3 regions of the Streptomyces hawaiiensis genome follow, and region 1 is predicted to be linked to each of the others. Evidence: predicted binding sites of a transcription regulator. Region 1 holds the regulator's gene; each other region holds the start of a gene.
The links. Region 1 encodes HrcA, which represses chaperone genes, less so after heat shock. Its sites were predicted from a motif close to TTNGCACTCNGNNNNNCNGAGTGCNAA; they were not measured.

Region 1 (5,679 bases):
GCGCGTCCCCGCTCTCGTGCAGCACGGCGGCGAACTCCGCCCCCGCCAGCAGGACGGCGACCTGTTTGGTCGTAGCCGCCTCCGCCACCTCCGGGAAGCGCACCCGGCGGGACTGTTTGCCGGCCTCCCGGGCCGTCGCCCGCCACTTGCCCAGCGCCTTCGCCCCGCGTTCGCCCTTCCACTGCGTGATGCAGCGCGCCGCCGCCCACGGCACGATCGCGTCGACGCCGACCTCGGTCATCGTCTCGACGGCGAGCTCCCCCCGGTCGCCCTTGGGCAGCGCCTGGACGACGGTGACCCAGGGCTGCTCCGCAGGCTCCTCGTGCACCGACTCCAGCTGGAGGATGAGCCGGTCCTTGCCTTCCGTGTCGAGCACGACGCAGTCCGCCCAGCGGCCGGACCCGTCCGTGAGGACGACGTCCTCACCGGCCCGCAGCCGCTTCACGGAGACGGCGTGCCTGCCCTCCGGCCCGTCGAGGACGTACCGGCCGCCACCGCCCGCGTCGAAGTGCTCGACCACGAACACCGGCGCGGTCACAGCACGCCTCCACCCGTCAACGAGGCCCGGGCGGTGGCCAGTTCCCCGGCCAGTACCTCCACGAGCTGCCCGGCGGGCAGTTCCCGCGCCATCCGGTGCCCCTGCCCGGCCCACAGCGCCATGCCCTGCGCGTCACCGGCCTTGGCGGCGGCCTTGCGCAGCGGCGCGGTGAGGTGGTGGATCTCGGGGTAGGCGGGCGGCGCGTACGGGCCGTGCTCGCGCAGGAACCGGTTGACGAGGCCGCGCGCGGGCCGCCCGGAGAACGCCCGGGTCAACTCCGTGCGGACGAACAGGGGGTTGGTCAGCGCCTGCTTGTGCAGGGCGTTCGCGCCCGACTCGTGGGTGGCGAGGAAGGCGGTGCCCAGCTGGGCCGCGCTCGCGCCCGCCGCGAGGACGCCGGCGATCTGGCCGCCGCGCATGATGCCGCCGGCGGCGACGATCGGGATGCTCACGGCCTCGCGGACCTGGGCGATCAGCGACAGCAGTCCGATGCCGGAACCGTCGGTCTCGGGAATGTCCCGGTGCGTGCCCTGGTGGCCGCCTGCTTCGACGCCCTGGGCGATGACCCCGTCCGCACCCGCCCGCTCGACGGCCCGGGCCTCGTCGGGGGTGGTCGCGGCGGCCAGGACGAAGGTGCCGACGCGGTGCAGGGCGTCGACGATCTCACGGCTCGGGACGCCGAAGTGGAACGACACCACCGGCACGGGGTTGTCGCGCAGCACCACGAGCTTGGCCTCGAAGCCGTCGTCGCGTCCGCTGTCCGGATCGCCGAGCTCGGCCTCGTACCAGGTGGCCTCGCCGGCCAGCTGGTGGGCGTAGACGTCGACGGCGGCGGGGTCGGCGTACTCCGGCTGCGGCATGAAGACGTTGACGCCGAAGGGCCTGCCGGTGAGGCTCCGGATCTGCTTGATCTCCTGGTACATCCCGTCGGCGGTCTTGTACCCGGCGGCGAGGAATCCGAGCCCGCCCGCTTCGCACACGGCGGCGGCGAGCTGCGGCACGGAGACGCCGCCCGCCATGGGGGCCTGCACGATCGGGAGGGGGAAGAGATCGGTCAGTGCGGAGGACATGACCGCATGTTGTCACGTCCTCCGAACAACCCCGAAACCGGCCTGCCGACTGGCATAGACCAGAAGCACGCTCGCTTTCAGCGACCGTTGAACGCGTCCTTCAGCCTGGAGAACAACCCCTGCTGCCCCGGCTGACCGTGCCCGCCCGGGGGACGACCCCCGAACCCCCGGCAGCAACCGAACCACCCGCCTCAGCGACCGTTGAACGCGTCCTTCAACCTGGAGAACAACCCCTGCTGCCCCGGCTGACCGTGCCCGCCCGGGGGACGACCCCCGAACCCCCGGCAGCAACCGAACCACCCGCCTCAGCGACCGTTGAACGCGTCCTTCAACCTGGAGAACAACCCCTGCTGCCCCGGCTGACCGTGCCCGCCCGGGGGACGACCCCCGAACCCCCGGCAGCAACCGAACCACCCGCCTCAGCGACCGTTGAACGCGTCCTTCAACCTGGAGAACAACCCCTGCTGTCCCGGCTGGAACTGGCCCGTGGGCCGTTCCTCGCCGCGGAGCTTGGAGAGCTCTCGGAGCAGGCGCTCCTGCTCGGGGTCGAGCTTGCTCGGGGTCTGGACCTCGACGTGGACGATGAGGTCGCCGCGTCCGCCGCCGCGCAGGTGCGTGACACCGCGGCTGTGCAGCGGGATCGACTGGCCGGACTGGGTGCCCGGGCGGATGTCGACCTCCTCCAGGCCGTCCAGCGTCTCCAGCGGCACCTTCGTGCCGAGGGCGGCCGCCGTCATCGGGAGCGTGACCGTGCAGTGCAGGTCGTCGCCGCGCCGCTGGAACTGCGAATGGGGCAGTTCGTGGATCTCGACGTACAGGTCACCCGCGGGACCACCGCCGGGGCCGACCTCGCCCTCACCGGCGAGCTGGATGCGCGTGCCGTTGTCGACACCGGCCGGGATCTTCACCGTGAGCGTGCGGCGGGAGCGGACGCGGCCGTCGCCGGCGCACTCCGGGCACGGCGTCGGGACGACCGTGCCGAAGCCCTGGCACTGCGGGCAGGGGCGGGAGGTCATGACCTGGCCCAGGAAGGACCGGGTGACCTGCGAGACCTCACCGCGGCCGCGGCACATGTCACACGTCTGGGCGGAGGTGCCCGGGGCCGCGCCCTCACCGTTGCAGGTGTTGCACACGACGGCCGTGTCGACCTGGATGTCCTTCGTCGTACCGAAGGCCGCCTCGTCGAGCTCGATTTCGATACGGATCATCGCGTCCTGGCCGCGGCGGGTGCGCGAGCGCGGTCCGCGCTGCGACGCCGTGCCGAAGAACGCGTCCATGATGTCCGAGAAGTTCCCGAACCCACCGGCTCCGAAGCCGCCCGCGCCGCCGCCGGCCTGCGAGAGCGGGTCGCCGCCGAGGTCGTAGACCTGCTTCTTCTGCGGGTCCGACAGCACCTCGTAAGCGGCGTTGATCTCCTTGAACCGCTCCTGGGTCTTCGGATCGGGGTTGACGTCCGGGTGCAGCTCGCGCGCGAGCCGCCGGAAGGCCTTCTTGATCTCTTCCTGCGACGCGTCGCGGCGCACGCCGAGTACGGCGTAGTAGTCCGTGGCCACTACGACTCCGCCAGGATCTGTCCGACGTACCGTGCCACTGCGCGTACCGCTCCCATCGTTCCCGGGTAGTCCATGCGGGTCGGTCCGACCACGCCGAGCTTGGCGAGTGCCTCGCCGCCCGAACCGTAGCCGACCGACACGACGGACGTGGAGTTGAGTCCTTCGTGGGCGTTCTCGTGACCGATCCGTACGGTCACGCCCGGATCCTGCGCCTCGCCGAGCAGCTTCAGGAGCACCACCTGCTCCTCCAGCGCCTCCAGCACCGGCCGGATCGTGAGGGGGAAGTCATGCCCGAAGCGCGTCAGATTGGCGGTGCCGCCGATCATCAGCCGCTCCTCGTTCTCCTCGACGAGCGTCTCCAGGAGTGTGGAGAGCACCGTAGAGACCGTACCCCGGTCCTCGTGCTCGAACGCCTCCGGGAGATCCTCCACCAGACTCGGCACATCCGCGAAACGGCGGTTCGCCACCCGGCTGTTGAGCCGCGCGCGCAGATCCGCGAGCGAGGCGTCGCCGAAGGGAGCCGGGCAGTCGACCACACGCTGCTCGACCCGCCCGGTGTCCGTGATCAACACGAGCATCACGCGTGCGGGCGCGAGGGAGAGCAGCTCCACGTGCCGCACGGTCGAGCGGGTGAGCGACGGGTACTGCACGACGGCGACCTGGCGCGTGAGCTGCGCGAGCAGCCGTACCGTACGCGCCACGACGTCGTCGAGGTCGACGGCACCCTCGAGGAAGTTCTGGATCGCGCGCCGCTCGGGCGCGGTCATCGGCTTGACGCCGGCGAGCTTGTCGACGAACAGCCGGTAGCCCTTGTCGGTGGGGATGCGCCCGGCGCTGGTGTGCGGCTGGGCGATGTACCCCTCGTCCTCGAGGGCCGCCATGTCGTTGCGGACGGTGGCCGGGGAGACGCCGAGGCTGTGCCGCTCGGTGAGGGCCTTGGAGCCCACCGGCTCCTCGGTGCCGACGTAGTCCTGGACGATGGCGCGCAGCACCTGAAGCCTGCGTTCACTGAGCATCGCGCACACCTCCAGATGTCTCGTCTGCTGCCCTGCCGGTCCGGCCTGGCACTCTGCGCGTGCGAGTGCCAGCATTCCCCGGCCCAGTGTACGGCGGTGGGGTACACCCCCGGCAAGGCTGGTCGTACGGCGCCGTGCCCCGAGCGGGGCACACCGCTAGCGTCGCCGTATGACGGTGACTTGGGAAGACCTCGGATGGGAGCGCGTGGCCACCGGGGTGGGGCGGTGCCGGCTGCCGGTGTGGGACTGCACGGCGGGGCTGGTCGCCGGTGAGGGCGCGGTCCTCGTGATCGACGCGGGGTCGAGCCTCGCCGAGGGCGCGAAGGTGCGCGCGCAGGCGCGGGCGCTCACCGGTCACCGTGTGACGCATCTCGCGCTGACGCATCCGCACTTCGACCATGTCTTCGGAGCGGCGGCGTTCACCGACGCGGAGGTGTTCGGCGCGGTGGGCGTGGACGCGGTGCTGACACGGGCGCGGGACCGGGAGGAGCTGCGCGCGGACGCGGTACGCAACGGCCTGGCGGCGCCCACGGCCGAGGAGGCGGCGCAGCGGCTGGCCCCGCCCGGCCACCTGGTCTCCGGCGAGTGGACCCTCGACCTGGGCGGCGGCCGGCAGGTGCTGCTGGCGAACGTCGGCCCGGGGCACACCGCGCACGACCTGGCGGTGCTGGTGCCGGGTGATCCGGAGGTGGTGTTCTGCGGTGACCTGGTCGAGGAGTCCGGCGAGCCCCAGGCGGGCCCCGACGCGGTGGCGTCGCACTGGCCGGCCGCCCTGGACCGGCTGCTCGACCTGGGCGGCGAGGACGCGGTGTACGTGCCCGGTCACGGAGCGGTGGTGGACGCGGCGTTCGTGCGGGCGCAACGGGACGCGCTGGCGGCGCGTTTCGGCGTGTCGCGGTGATCGCCGTTCGCCTTCTCCTATCGTCATTCGAATGCGCCAGTACTCCGCTGACCTGACCCCGCCGTGGAAGAAGCCGAAGCCGGCGCCCGAGGTCGCGGCGGAGCCGGGCCTGGTGGTGGAGGAGCCGGGGACCGGCTTCTGCGGCGCGGTGATCCGCTGCGAGGCGGGCACGGTGACCCTGGAGGACCGCTTCGGCAAGCACCGGGTCTTCCCCCTGGAGCCGCGCGGCTTCCTGCTGGAGGGCAGGGTGGTGACCCTCGTCCGCCCCGCGCCGGGCGGCCCCGCGCGTCCCAGCCGCACGGCCTCCGGCTCGGTGGCCGTGCCCGGCGCGCGTGCCCGCGTGGCCCGCGCCGGCCGCATCTACGTCGAGGGCCGCCACGACGCCGAGCTGGTGGAGAAGGTGTGGGGCGACGACCTGCGCATCGAGGGCGTGGTCGTGGAGTACCTGGAGGGCGTCGACGACCTCCCCTCGATCGTGGAGACCTTCGCCCCCGGCCCGGACGCCCGCCTCGGCGTCCTGGTCGACCATCTGGTCCCAGGCTCGAAGGAGTGGCGCATCGCCCAGTCCGTCACCAGCGACCACGCCCTGGTCGTCGGCCAC
Region 2 (5,679 bases), 2.4 Mb from region 1:
GGCTGTGGCCCGCGGCCGGCTCCTCTTCTTCCTTCTTCTCGACGACCAGGGTCTCGGTCGTGAGGAGGAGGGAGGCGATGGAGGCGGCGTTCTCCAGGGCGGAGCGGGTGACCTTGACCGGGTCGATGACGCCGGCCTTGACCAGGTCGCCGTACTCGCCGGTGGCGGCGTTGAAGCCCTGGCCCTTGTCGAGCTCGGCGACCTTGGAGGTGATGACGTAGCCCTCCAGGCCGGCGTTCTCGGCGATCCAGCGCAGCGGCTCGACGGCGGCCTTGCGGACGACCGCGACACCGGTGGCCTCGTCGCCGGTCTTGCCGAGGTTGCCCTCGAGGACCTTGACGGCGTGGACCAGCGCGGAGCCACCACCGGAGACGATGCCCTCCTCGACCGCGGCGCGGGTCGCGGAGATGGCGTCCTCCAGACGGTGCTTGCGCTCCTTGAGCTCGACCTCGGTGGCGGCACCGACGCGGATGACGCACACGCCGCCGGCCAGCTTCGCGAGGCGCTCCTGGAGCTTCTCGCGGTCCCAGTCGGAGTCGGTGGACTCGATCTCGGCCTTGATCTGGGCGACGCGGCCGTGCACGTCGTCCTTGTTGCCGGCGCCGTCGACGACCGTGGTGTCGTCCTTGGTGACGGTGACGCGGCGGGCGGAGCCGAGGACGTCCAGACCGACCTGGTCGAGCTTGAGGCCGACCTCCTCGGAGACGACCGTGGCGCCGGTGAGGACCGCCAGGTCCTGCAGCATCGCCTTGCGGCGGTCGCCGAAGCCGGGGGCCTTCACGGCGACGGCGTTGAAGGTGCCGCGGATCTTGTTCACTACGAGGGTGGACAGGGCTTCGCCCTCGACGTCCTCGGCGATGATCAGCAGCGGCTTGGAGGCGTTGGACTGGATGACCTTCTCCAGCAGCGGCAGGAGGTCCGCGATGGCGGAGATCTTGCCCTGCGTGATGAGGATGTACGGGTCGTCCAGGACGGCTTCCATGCGCTCCTGGTCCGTCACGAAGTACGGCGACAGGTAGCCCTTGTCGAAGGCCATGCCCTCGGTGAAGTCCAGCTCCAGACCGAAGGTGTTGGACTCCTCGACGGTGATGACACCGTCCTTGCCGACCTTGTCCATCGCCTCGGCGATGAGCTCGCCGACCTGGCTGTCCTGCGCGGACAGACCGGCGACGGCGGCGATGTCGGACTTCTCGTCGATCGGGCGGGCCGTCGCGAGGAGCTCCTCGGAGACCGCGGCGACGGCGGCGTCGATGCCCTTCTTCAGGGCGGCCGGGGAGGCACCGGCGGCGACGTTCTTCAGGCCCTCGCGTACGAGCGCCTGGGCGAGCACGGTCGCGGTGGTCGTACCGTCACCCGCGATGTCGTTGGTCTTGGTCGCCACCTCCTTGACCAGCTGCGCACCGAGGTTCTCGAACGGGTCCTCGACCTCGACCTCGCGGGCGATGGTCACGCCGTCGTTGGTGATGGTGGGAGCGCCGAACTTCTTGTCGATGACGACGTTGCGGCCCTTGGGGCCGATCGTCACCTTGACCGTGTCGGCAAGCTTGTTGACGCCGCGCTCGAGGGCGCGACGGGCGTCCTCGTCGAACTTCAGGATCTTCGCCATGGGAGCGTGAGCCCTCTTCCGGAATCAGGGGTAACGGCACTGCGCCCCGGGCGCCCGGCTCAATAGCGATCGCGGGGGCCAGGGGCGCAGTTCAAAGCAGTGTGCTTGGAGTGAATTACTTCTCGACGATCGCGAGCACGTCGCGGGCCGAGAGGACGAGGTACTCCTCGCCGTTGTACTTCACCTCGGTGCCGCCGTACTTGCTGTAGAGCACGACGTCACCGACGGAGACGTCGAGCGGAAGACGGTTGCCGTCCTCGAAGCGGCCCGGGCCCACGGCCAGGACGACGCCCTCCTGGGGCTTCTCCTTGGCGGTGTCCGGGATGACCAGGCCAGAGGCGGTGGTCTGCTCGGCGTCGAGCGGCTGGACCACAATGCGGTCCTCGAGCGGCTTGATGGCAACCTTGGAGCTGGTGGTCGTCACGATCCGACCTCCCCCTTCGGAGATCACGGGGTTGACTGTCTGAGGTGGCGACCAGGTGGATCCGTCGTCGCGGGTGCCGGACCTGCCCGTCGCTGTGTTGGCACTCTCCTAGGGGGAGTGCCAGAGCCGAGACTATGACTGCGATTAGCACTCGGTCAAGCGGACTGCTAATTGCCGCCCGCGCGTCGGCCAGGTGTTCTCTCCAGGTGGTCCTCCAGCCGGCCCACCCGCAGCCCCCGCTCTCCGATCACCCGCAGCAGGCGTTCGGTCCGTTCCGTCAGGGTCAGGGACCCGGTCTCGCCGGACGGAATCGAGACGATGTCACCGGCGCGCAGGCCGGGCTCGCCCCGGGTGTACGTCAGTTCGCCGTCGGCGTTCAGGGACGCCCGCCACAGGACGACCGCGGTGATGCCGCAGTCGGCGGCGGCGCGCAGGGTCGTCGTGTCGTAGGTGCCGTGGGGCGGGCGGAGGAGGCGGGGGGTGATGCCGAAGCGGGAGCGGAGCTTGTGCTGCTGGCCGCAGATCTCGGCGCGCTGCCCCGCGTAGGGCAGGCCGCGCAGGGCGGGGTGGTCGAGCGTGTGGTTCTGGATGGACGCCCCGACCGCGCGCAGCCGGGCGAAGTGGCCGTAGCCGGGCCCCACGACGCTGTCCGTGAGGAACATGCTGACCGGGAGCCGCCGTTCGCGGACGAGGCCGACGAAGCGGGGGTCGCGTTCGGCGCCGTCGTCGTAGGTCAGGAAGACGACCGGGTCGCGGGTGGGGACGCGGTCCACGACGGGGGGCAGGTGGCGGGGGTCGCTCACCACGTGTGCCGGGTCCTGGGCCCGGCCGTCGGCGATGCCCGGCTGTTCCCCCGCCGCCCCGGCGCAGCCGGCCAGCAGGGCCGCGCAGAGCACGGCGGCGGCCGGCCGCCTCACAGGTAGTCCTCCAGCCGTCCCACGGCGTACCCCTGGGCCGTGACCTTGTTCAGGAAACGGTGGATCATGTCGGCCATCGTGCCCTTCCACTGGTCGCGGCCGCGGAAGTGCGTGAGGACGATGTCGCCCGGGTGCAGCCTGCGGTCCGCCTCGCGGTACTCCCAGCGGTCGGCGAAGACCTCCTCGTTCCACAGGGGCACGTGCGTGATGCCGCAGGCCTTGGCGGCGCGCAGGGTCGCCCGGTCGTAGCTGCCGAAGGGCGGGCGGAAGAGGGCGGGGCGTTTGCCGAACCGCTTCTCCATGTAGCGCTGCATGCCGCAGATCTCGCGCTTCTGCGCGCGGTACGACAGGCCCCGCAGGTTGGGGTGGTGGAGGGTGTGGTTGTTCAGGACCACGCCCCTGGACTGCATCTTGCGGAAGTAGCGGGTGTCGTCCTTGACCAGGTAGCCGCTGAGGAAGGCCGTGTAGGGGATGTCCAGGTCGCTCATCATCCGCAGGAACACCCGGTCCTTCTCGGCACCGTCGTCGATGGTGAGGAAGACGACCTTGTCCCGGGTGGGGACCGTGGTGAAGACGGGCGGGAGGTTCCGTTCCAGGTGTCCGTCCACCTGGAATCCCTTGCGGGTCTTGATCCTGGGCTTCTTCTCGGGGGCCGGCGGGGCGGCCAGTGGGACCTTGCGCAGGTCCCAGCGGTGCGCGGCGGCGGCCCGGGCGGCGTGCGCGGCGCGCAGCTTGGTGGCGTAGGAGGCGAGCGCGCGGGCCGGGGGCGCGTCGAGGGGCTGCTGGCCGCCGGCCGGGGCGACCTGGTCGCTGCCGCCGCCCTGCGCGCAGCCGGAGGCGATGGCGGCGAGGACGAGCACGGTGAGGCCGACCCGTACGCCTGCGGGCGCACGCCCCGATGCCCGGCCTTTGTCATTTTGTACGACTGCTCGCATGGTGTCGGATCCTCGCAGCCCCCTCCCGCCGGTCCCGGCCCGACACCGCGGCCGGTGCCCCACCATCCACCGACTGGCCCACACGCCTCCCGCCCGCCGCCGTGGCCGACAATGATCCGGTGAACGACCTCGCTCCCCTCCTCACGCCCGAAGGCCGCGCTCTCCTCGACGAGGTGCGGGACACCGACCCGGCGCGGGAGCTGGCCGTCGCGACCCGGCTGCGCCGCGAGCACCCCGCCGAGCTGGTGTCGGCGGCGCTGGGCCAGGCGCGGCTGCGGCAACGGGCGGTGGTGAAGTTCGGGGCCGAGGACGCCGGCCGGATGTTCTTCACGCCGAACGGGGTCGAGCAGTCGACCCGGGCGAGTGTGGCGGCCTACCGGGCCCGTCGTATGGCCGGCCTGGGCGTCACCTCGGTCGCCGACCTGTGCTGCGGCATCGGCGGCGACGCGATCGCGCTGGCCCGCGCCGGGATCCGGGTGCTGGCCGTGGACCGGGACCCGCAGACGGCCGCGGCGGCCCGGGCCAACGCCGACGCGCTGGGGCTGGCCGGCCTCGTCGAGGTGCGCGAGGCGGACGTCACGGACGTGGACACGGCCGGTTTCGACGCCGTGTTCGTCGACCCCGCCCGACGGGGCGGCCGCGGCCGGATCTTCGACCCCGAGGCCTACTCGCCGCCCCTGTCCTGGGCGGTCTCCGCCGCCCGCCGGGCCTCCCGGGCCGCCGCGCTGAAGATCGCCCCCGGTGTCCCGCACGAGGCGGTCCCCGAGGACGCCGAGGCCGAGTGGATCTCCGACGGGGGGGACGTCAAGGAGGCGGTGCTGTGGTTCGGCACCGAGCCGGGGGCGGTCCGGGCGACCCTCCTGCCGGGTCCCCGCACCCTGCTCTCCCGCGGCCTTCCCGACCCGGAGGTCCGCCCGCCCGGCCGCTACCTCTACGAGCCCGACGGCGCCGTCATCCGGGCCCACCTGGTCGCCGAGGTGGCCGACCGGGTCGACGGCGGGCTGCTCGACGCGACCATCGCGTACGTCACGGCCGACGCCCTACACCCGACCCCGTACGCCACCGCCTACGAGATCACCGACCATCTGCCCTTCAACCTCAAGAAGCTGAAGGCACTGCTGCGGGAGCGGCGGGTCGGCACGCTGACCGTGAAGAAGCGGGGCTCGGCGGTCGAGCCGGAGGAGCTCCGCAGGAAGGTCAAGCCGCAGGGCCCGCACGCGGCCACGGTGTTCCTGACCCGGGTGGCGGGAGCACCGGCGATGCTCATCGGGCACCCGGCCCGGGCGTAGCCCTCAGGACTGCTCCGCCGCCCGCCTCAGCAGCAGCTCCCGCTCCCGCTCGTTCCGGGTCAGGTACGCCGCCCGTTCGAACTCGGCCCGGGCCTGCGCCGTACGGCCGAGGCGGGCGAGGAGGTCGCCGCGGACGCTGGGCAGCAGGTGGTAGTCCCGCAGGGCGGGGTCGCCGGCCAGGGCGTCGACGAGGGCGAGGGCCTCGGCCGGGCCCTCGGACATCGAGACGGCCACCGCGCGGTTCAGTTCCACGACCGGGGACGGGGAGCGGGCGGCCAGGAGGCCGTAAAGGGTGGCGATGCGGGACCAGTCGGTCTCCTCGTACGTGTACGCGTGCGCGTGGCAGGCGACGATGGCCGCCTGGAGGAGGTACGGGCCCGGGGCGCCCGAGGAGGTGGCCTCGGCCCGGCCCAGTGCGGCGATGCCGCGGGCGATGAGCATGCGGTTCCAGCGGGAGCGGTTCTGGTCCTTGAGGAGGACCGGCTCGCCGCAGGGGCCGGTGCGGGCC
Region 3 (5,679 bases), 1.0 Mb from region 1:
GGCGGCGGCCACCTCGGACGTGCGGTCGGTGGACCCGGAGTCGACGACGACCAGTTCGTCGACGAGCGGGACCTGCCGCATCAGGTCGTGGCGGATGACTGCGACGATGTCGCCGACCGTCGCCTCCTCGTTGAGCGCGGGCAGCACGACGCTGACCGTCTGGCCCGTGCGCTGCTTGGCGGCCAGGATCTGGTGGAGGGGGCGATCGTTCGCGGACCAGGAACGGGTGCTCAGCCAGCGCTCGACTTCTTCCAGCACCGTGGCGGCTCCTCTGCGTACTCCGGGCGGGACGGACTGCCCGCCGCGGTAGCGGCTGACGGGTACAGTCATCTCGCGGTTCGGACGACTATCTCAACTGTCCTGGTCGTCGGTTACAGTCTTGAACAAGGCGGATGACCATCGCATGTCCGGGGTCACCCGCCGCCTACAACCACATACAGCTCATCCAGAGGGGCAGAGGGAAACGGCCCGTTGAAGCCCCGGCAACCCTCCAGTCGGTACTCGTAGGTCACTGGCGACCACTTCGCGAGGCTCCCGGCTAGGGAAGGTGCCAAATCCGTCTCGCGGCGAAATGCGTCGTGAGGAAGATGAGGAAGGGCCTCGCCTCACATGGCTGTGCAGACTGTTGCAAGCACCACTGACTCCACCGTAGACCTCGGTCCCGCCGCGGCGCTGAGCTGCCGCGAGTGCGGTCACCGCGTCCCCCTCGGCCCGGTCTTCGCGTGCGAGGAGTGTTTCGGTCCGCTGGAGATCGCCTACGACTTCTCGTCCTACGACGCCGAGGAGCTCCGCAAGCGCATCGAAGCGGGCCCCGCGAACATCTGGCGTTACGCCCCGCTGCTGCCGGTCCCGGCCGACGTGGCGGACAAGCCGAACATCAACCCGGGCTGGACCAAGCTCGTCAAGGCCGACAACCTCGCGCGCGAGCTGGGCGTCGACGCCGGCAAGCTGTTCGTCAAGGACGACTCCGGCAACCCGACGCACTCCTTCAAGGACCGCGTCGTCGCCCAGGCCATCGAGGCCGCCCGCGCCTTCGGCTTCACCACGCTCTCCTGCTCCTCCACCGGCAACCTCGCCGGTGCGGTGGGTGCCGCCGCGGCCCGCGCCGGCTTCCGCTCCTGCGTGTTCATCCCGCACGACCTGGAGCAGGGCAAGGTCGTCATGGCCGCGGTCTACGGCGGCGAGCTCGTCGGCATCCAGGGCAACTACGACGACGTGAACCGCTTCTGCTCCGAGCTGATCGGCGACCCGGCCGGGGAGGGCTGGGGCTTCGTCAACGTCAACCTCCGGCCGTACTACGCGGAGGGTTCCAAGACGCTGGCGTACGAGATCTGCGAGCAGCTCGGCTGGCGGCTGCCGGACCAGATCGTGGTGCCGATCGCCTCCGGCTCGCAGCTCACCAAGATCGACAAGGGTCTCCAGGAGCTGATCAAGCTCGGTCTGGTCGAGGACAAGCCCTACAAGATCTTCGGCGCGCAGGCCGAGGGCTGCTCGCCGGTGTCGACGGCGTACAAGGCGGGCCACGACGTCGTCCGTCCGCAGAAGCCGGACACCATCGCCAAGTCCCTCGCCATCGGCAACCCGGCGGACGGGCCGTACGTGCTGGACATCGCGCGGCGGACGGGTGGTGCGGTGGAGGACGTGAACGACGAGCAGGTCGTCGACGCGATCAAGCTGCTCGCCCGGACCGAGGGCATCTTCGCGGAGACCGCCGGTGGTGTGACCGTGGGTGTGACGCGCAAGTTGATCGAGAACGGGGTGCTGGATCCGTCGAAGACGACGGTGGTGCTCAACACCGGGGACGGTCTCAAGACGCTGGACGCGGTGGCGGGGACCGGGCTGACGGCGACCATTCGACCCAACCTCGATTCGTTCCGTGAGGCCGGGCTCGTCTGAGCGTTGTCGGCTGCGGGCCGGTGGGGGCTGGTCGCGCGCACGCGGCGGAGCCGCAAATCGACACAGCCCCGCGCCCCCAAAAGCAGGTCCGCTACCCCAACCGGAGGTTTTGAAGTCATGAGCGTCAGCGTTCGCATCCCCACCATCCTGCGTACCTACACCGGCGGGCAGGCCGAAGTGTCCGCCGAGGGCGGGACCCTCGGCGAGGTCATCGCCGATCTGGAGAAGAACCACACCGGGATCGCCGCCCGGGTGCTCGACGACCAGGGCAAGCTGCGCCGGTTCGTCAACGTGTACGTGAACGACGACGACGTGCGGTTCGAACAGGGCCTGGAGACGGCGACGCCGGACGGTGCCGGTGTGTCGATCATTCCCGCCGTCGCCGGCGGCTGAACCGGTCGACCGGCTTGATTATTACCTTCGGTAACGGCCGTTACTGAGAGTTCATCGAATTGCCCCCTCCGTGAGAGAAGCGGAGGGGGCAATTCTGTGTGATTGAGCGGGGTACAGTTGGGGAACGCGATCCCGATCCCCTGATCGGAACCCTGAATTCCTGCCGCGAGCCCGACAAGATGTAGCCAAAGTGTGCGCGTCTTTCGCGGCTTTTGTTCTTTTTGTGTGGCCCGACTTGACCCGAATTCAGGCGAATTCTCCCCACATTCCGGACCCTGCGCGTCCAGAATTCTCGTCCGATTGACCTGTTGCAGAGGGCAGTTGGACAGATACATTCGGCCGCGGTCGACGCGTTCCGGCGCACGCCCCCAACCGTGGGGGGTGAGGTCTGACCCGGATCCGCGAAGTGTGGATCTGTGCAAGGGCCAGTAATAGGGGAGTTAGGCATGGCTCAGGGCACCGTCAAGTGGTTCAACGCGGAGAAGGGGTACGGCTTCATCGCGGTCGACGGTGGTGCGGATGTTTTCGTCCACTACAGCGCGATTCAGATGGACGGCTACCGCACCCTTGAAGAGGGCCAGCGGGTCGAGTTCGAGATCTCGCAGGGCCAGAAGGGACCGCAGGCCGACATGGTTCGCGTCGCTGCCTGAACGCGCACCACGACCAACGCTCAAGCGACCGGTCTTCTCAGAAGGGCCCGTACCCCCCGGGGTGCGGGCCCTTCGGCCTGTTCGAACGGCGCGCCGGGCGGTGTTCGCAGGCGGCTGACTGCCCCGCCCGATCCCTGGAAGGCGCTTGCGCCCGCCCGTCACCCGACCACCACCCCTCAACGAGCACTCGCTACGCGAGCGCGCCTTGCACTCTCGGGGGTCGAGTGCTAATCATTGCGTTAGCACTCTGAAGGTGAGAGTGACAACGTAAGGACCGGGTCGGTGAGGCCCACGGACCGGATGGGGCAAGGAACCAGCCGGTCGGGGCCGTCCGTCGCGGGCGCGGGCGCGGTCCGAAGTAATCACCCCCAGTCCTGGAGGGACCACTTCACATGGCCAAGATCATCGCGTTCGACGAGGAGGCGCGGCGCGGCCTCGAGCGCGGCATGAACCAGCTCGCGGACGCCGTCAAGGTGACGCTCGGCCCCAAGGGCCGCAACGTCGTCCTCGAGAAGAAGTGGGGCGCGCCCACGATCACCAACGATGGTGTCTCCATCGCCAAGGAGATCGAGCTCGAGGACCCGTACGAGAAGATCGGCGCCGAGCTGGTCAAGGAAGTCGCCAAGAAGACGGACGACGTCGCCGGTGACGGTACGACCACCGCGACCGTTCTCGCCCAGGCCCTGGTCAAGGAAGGCCTGCGCAACGTAGCCGCCGGCGCCAACCCCATGGCCCTCAAGCGCGGTATCGAGCGTGCCGTCGAGGCCGTCTCCGCCGCCCTGCTGGAGCAGGCGAAGGACGTCGAGACCAAGGAGCAGATCGCCTCCACGGCCTCCATCTCCGCCGCCGACACCCAGATCGGCGAGCTCATCGCCGAGGCCATGGACAAGGTCGGCAAGGAAGGCGTCATCACCGTCGAGGAGTCCCAGACCTTCGGTCTGGAGCTGGAGCTCACCGAGGGTATGCGCTTCGACAAGGGCTACATCTCGGCGTACTTCGCCACCGACATGGAGCGTATGGAGGCCGTCCTCGACGACCCGTACATCCTGATCGCGAACTCCAAGATCTCCAACGTCAAGGACCTGCTCCCGCTCCTGGAGAAGGTCATGCAGTCGGGCAAGCCGCTGCTGATCATCGCCGAGGACGTCGAGGGCGAGGCCCTGTCGACCCTGGTCGTCAACAAGATCCGCGGCACCTTCAAGTCCGTCGCCGTCAAGGCTCCGGGCTTCGGCGACCGCCGCAAGGCGATGCTGCAGGACATCGGCATCCTCACCGGCGGCGAGGTGATCTCCGAGGAGGTCGGCCTCAAGCTGGAGAACGCCACGATCGACCTCCTGGGCAAGGCCCGCAAGGTCGTCATCACCAAGGACGAGACCACCATCGTCGACGGTGCCGGCTCCGCCGACCAGGTCGCGGGCCGGGTCAACCAGATCCGCGCCGAGATCGAGAACAGCGACTCGGACTACGACCGCGAGAAGCTGCAGGAGCGCCTGGCGAAGCTCGCCGGCGGTGTCGCGGTCATCAAGGCCGGTGCCGCCACCGAGGTGGAGCTCAAGGAGCGCAAGCACCGCATCGAGGACGCCGTGCGCAACGCCAAGGCGGCCGTCGAGGAGGGCATCGTCGCCGGTGGCGGCGTGGCCCTGCTCCAGGCCTCCACGGTCTTCGAGAAGCTGGACCTCGAAGGTGACGAGGCGACCGGTGCCAACGCCGTGAAGCTCGCGCTGGAGGCCCCGCTCAAGCAGATCGCCGTCAACGGTGGTCTCGAGGGTGGCGTCATCGTCGAGAAGGTGCGCAACCTGCCCGTCGGCCACGGCCTGAACGCCGCGACCGGTGAGTACGTCGACATGATCGCCGAAGGCATCATCGACCCGGCGAAGGTGACCCGTTCCGCGCTGCAGAACGCCGCCTCCATCGCCGCGCTGTTCCTCACCACCGAGGCCGTCATCGCCGACAAGCCGGAGAAGGCCGCCGCGCCCGCCGGCGGCGGCATGCCGGGCGGTGACATGGACTTCTGATCGACCCGAGGGTTGATCAACGTCCTAACCGAGGGCGGTACCTCCTGTTCGGCAGGAGGTACCGCCCTCGGGCGTGTCCGGGGCGGGTGCCCGGGGCGCGTGGCCGGGATCACAGCCGGGGTGGGATGGCCCGGGCGGGGCCGGATGGTTGAAGGTTGGGTCCGTCCTATGCGTATGCACATACCTTCCGGTATCCGAAAGTGAGCCCCCACGTGACTCTCGCCGCCTCCGCTTCCCGCGCCGCCGAAATCCTGTCCCGGCCCGTAACGCTGGGCGGCCTGACCGTTCCGAACCGGATCGCGATGGCGCCGATGACCCGCATGTTCTCCCCGGGCGGTGTGCCCGGCGAGGACGTCGTCTCGTACTACGCGCGCCGCGCCGCCGCCGGAGTCGGCCTGATCGTCACCGAGGGCACCTACGTCGGCCACGACTCGGCCGGGCAGAGCGACCGTGTGCCGCGGTTCCACGGGGAGGAGCAGCTCGCGGGCTGGGCGAAGGTCGCCGAGGCGGTGCACGCCGCGGGCGGCACGATCGTGCCGCAGCTGTGGCACATCGGCATGGTCCGCAACCAGGGCGAGCCGCCCGTCGCCGACGCCCCGGCCGTCGGCCCCTCCGGCCTGCGCATCGGCGCGACCGAGCCCACCGGCAAGGCCATGACCCAGGCCGACATCGACGCCGTCATCGGCGCGTTCGCCGAGGCCGCGGCCGCCGCCGAGCGCATCGGC

Region 2: a site for HrcA is predicted at 2,128-2,154, ahead of groES (co-chaperone GroES). Genes of this name have one in related genera too.
Region 3: a site for HrcA is predicted at 3,144-3,170, ahead of groL (chaperonin GroEL). Genes of this name have one in related genera too.

What each region holds. Positions count from the first base shown of each region.
Region 1 covers NZ_CP021978.1:2,944,686-2,950,364, forward strand. Annotated here, with positions in the region: gene CEB94_RS13595 (16S rRNA (uracil(1498)-N(3))-methyltransferase) at 1-538, opposite strand, end outside; gene CEB94_RS13600 (nitronate monooxygenase) at 535-1,608, opposite strand; gene dnaJ (molecular chaperone DnaJ) at 2,028-3,161, opposite strand; gene hrcA (heat-inducible transcriptional repressor HrcA) at 3,161-4,177, opposite strand; gene CEB94_RS13615 (MBL fold metallo-hydrolase) at 4,347-5,078, shown strand; gene CEB94_RS13620 (DUF3097 domain-containing protein) at 5,110-5,679, shown strand, end outside.
Region 2 covers NZ_CP021978.1:5,294,984-5,300,662, reverse strand. Annotated here, with positions in the region: gene groL (chaperonin GroEL) at 1-1,606, opposite strand, end outside; gene groES (co-chaperone GroES) at 1,722-2,030, opposite strand; gene CEB94_RS24625 (polysaccharide deacetylase family protein) at 2,198-2,947, opposite strand; gene CEB94_RS24620 (polysaccharide deacetylase family protein) at 2,944-3,882, opposite strand; gene CEB94_RS24615 (THUMP-like domain-containing protein) at 4,002-5,171, shown strand; gene CEB94_RS24610 (RNA polymerase sigma factor) at 5,175-5,679, opposite strand, start outside.
Region 3 covers NZ_CP021978.1:3,991,676-3,997,354, reverse strand. Annotated here, with positions in the region: gene CEB94_RS18245 (glucosyl-3-phosphoglycerate synthase) at 1-258, opposite strand, end outside; SAM riboswitch class I at 439-594, shown strand; gene thrC (threonine synthase) at 610-1,896, shown strand; gene CEB94_RS18235 (MoaD/ThiS family protein) at 2,014-2,289, shown strand; gene CEB94_RS18230 (cold-shock protein) at 2,736-2,939, shown strand; gene groL (chaperonin GroEL) at 3,332-4,954, shown strand; gene CEB94_RS18220 (NADH:flavin oxidoreductase) at 5,167-5,679, shown strand, end outside.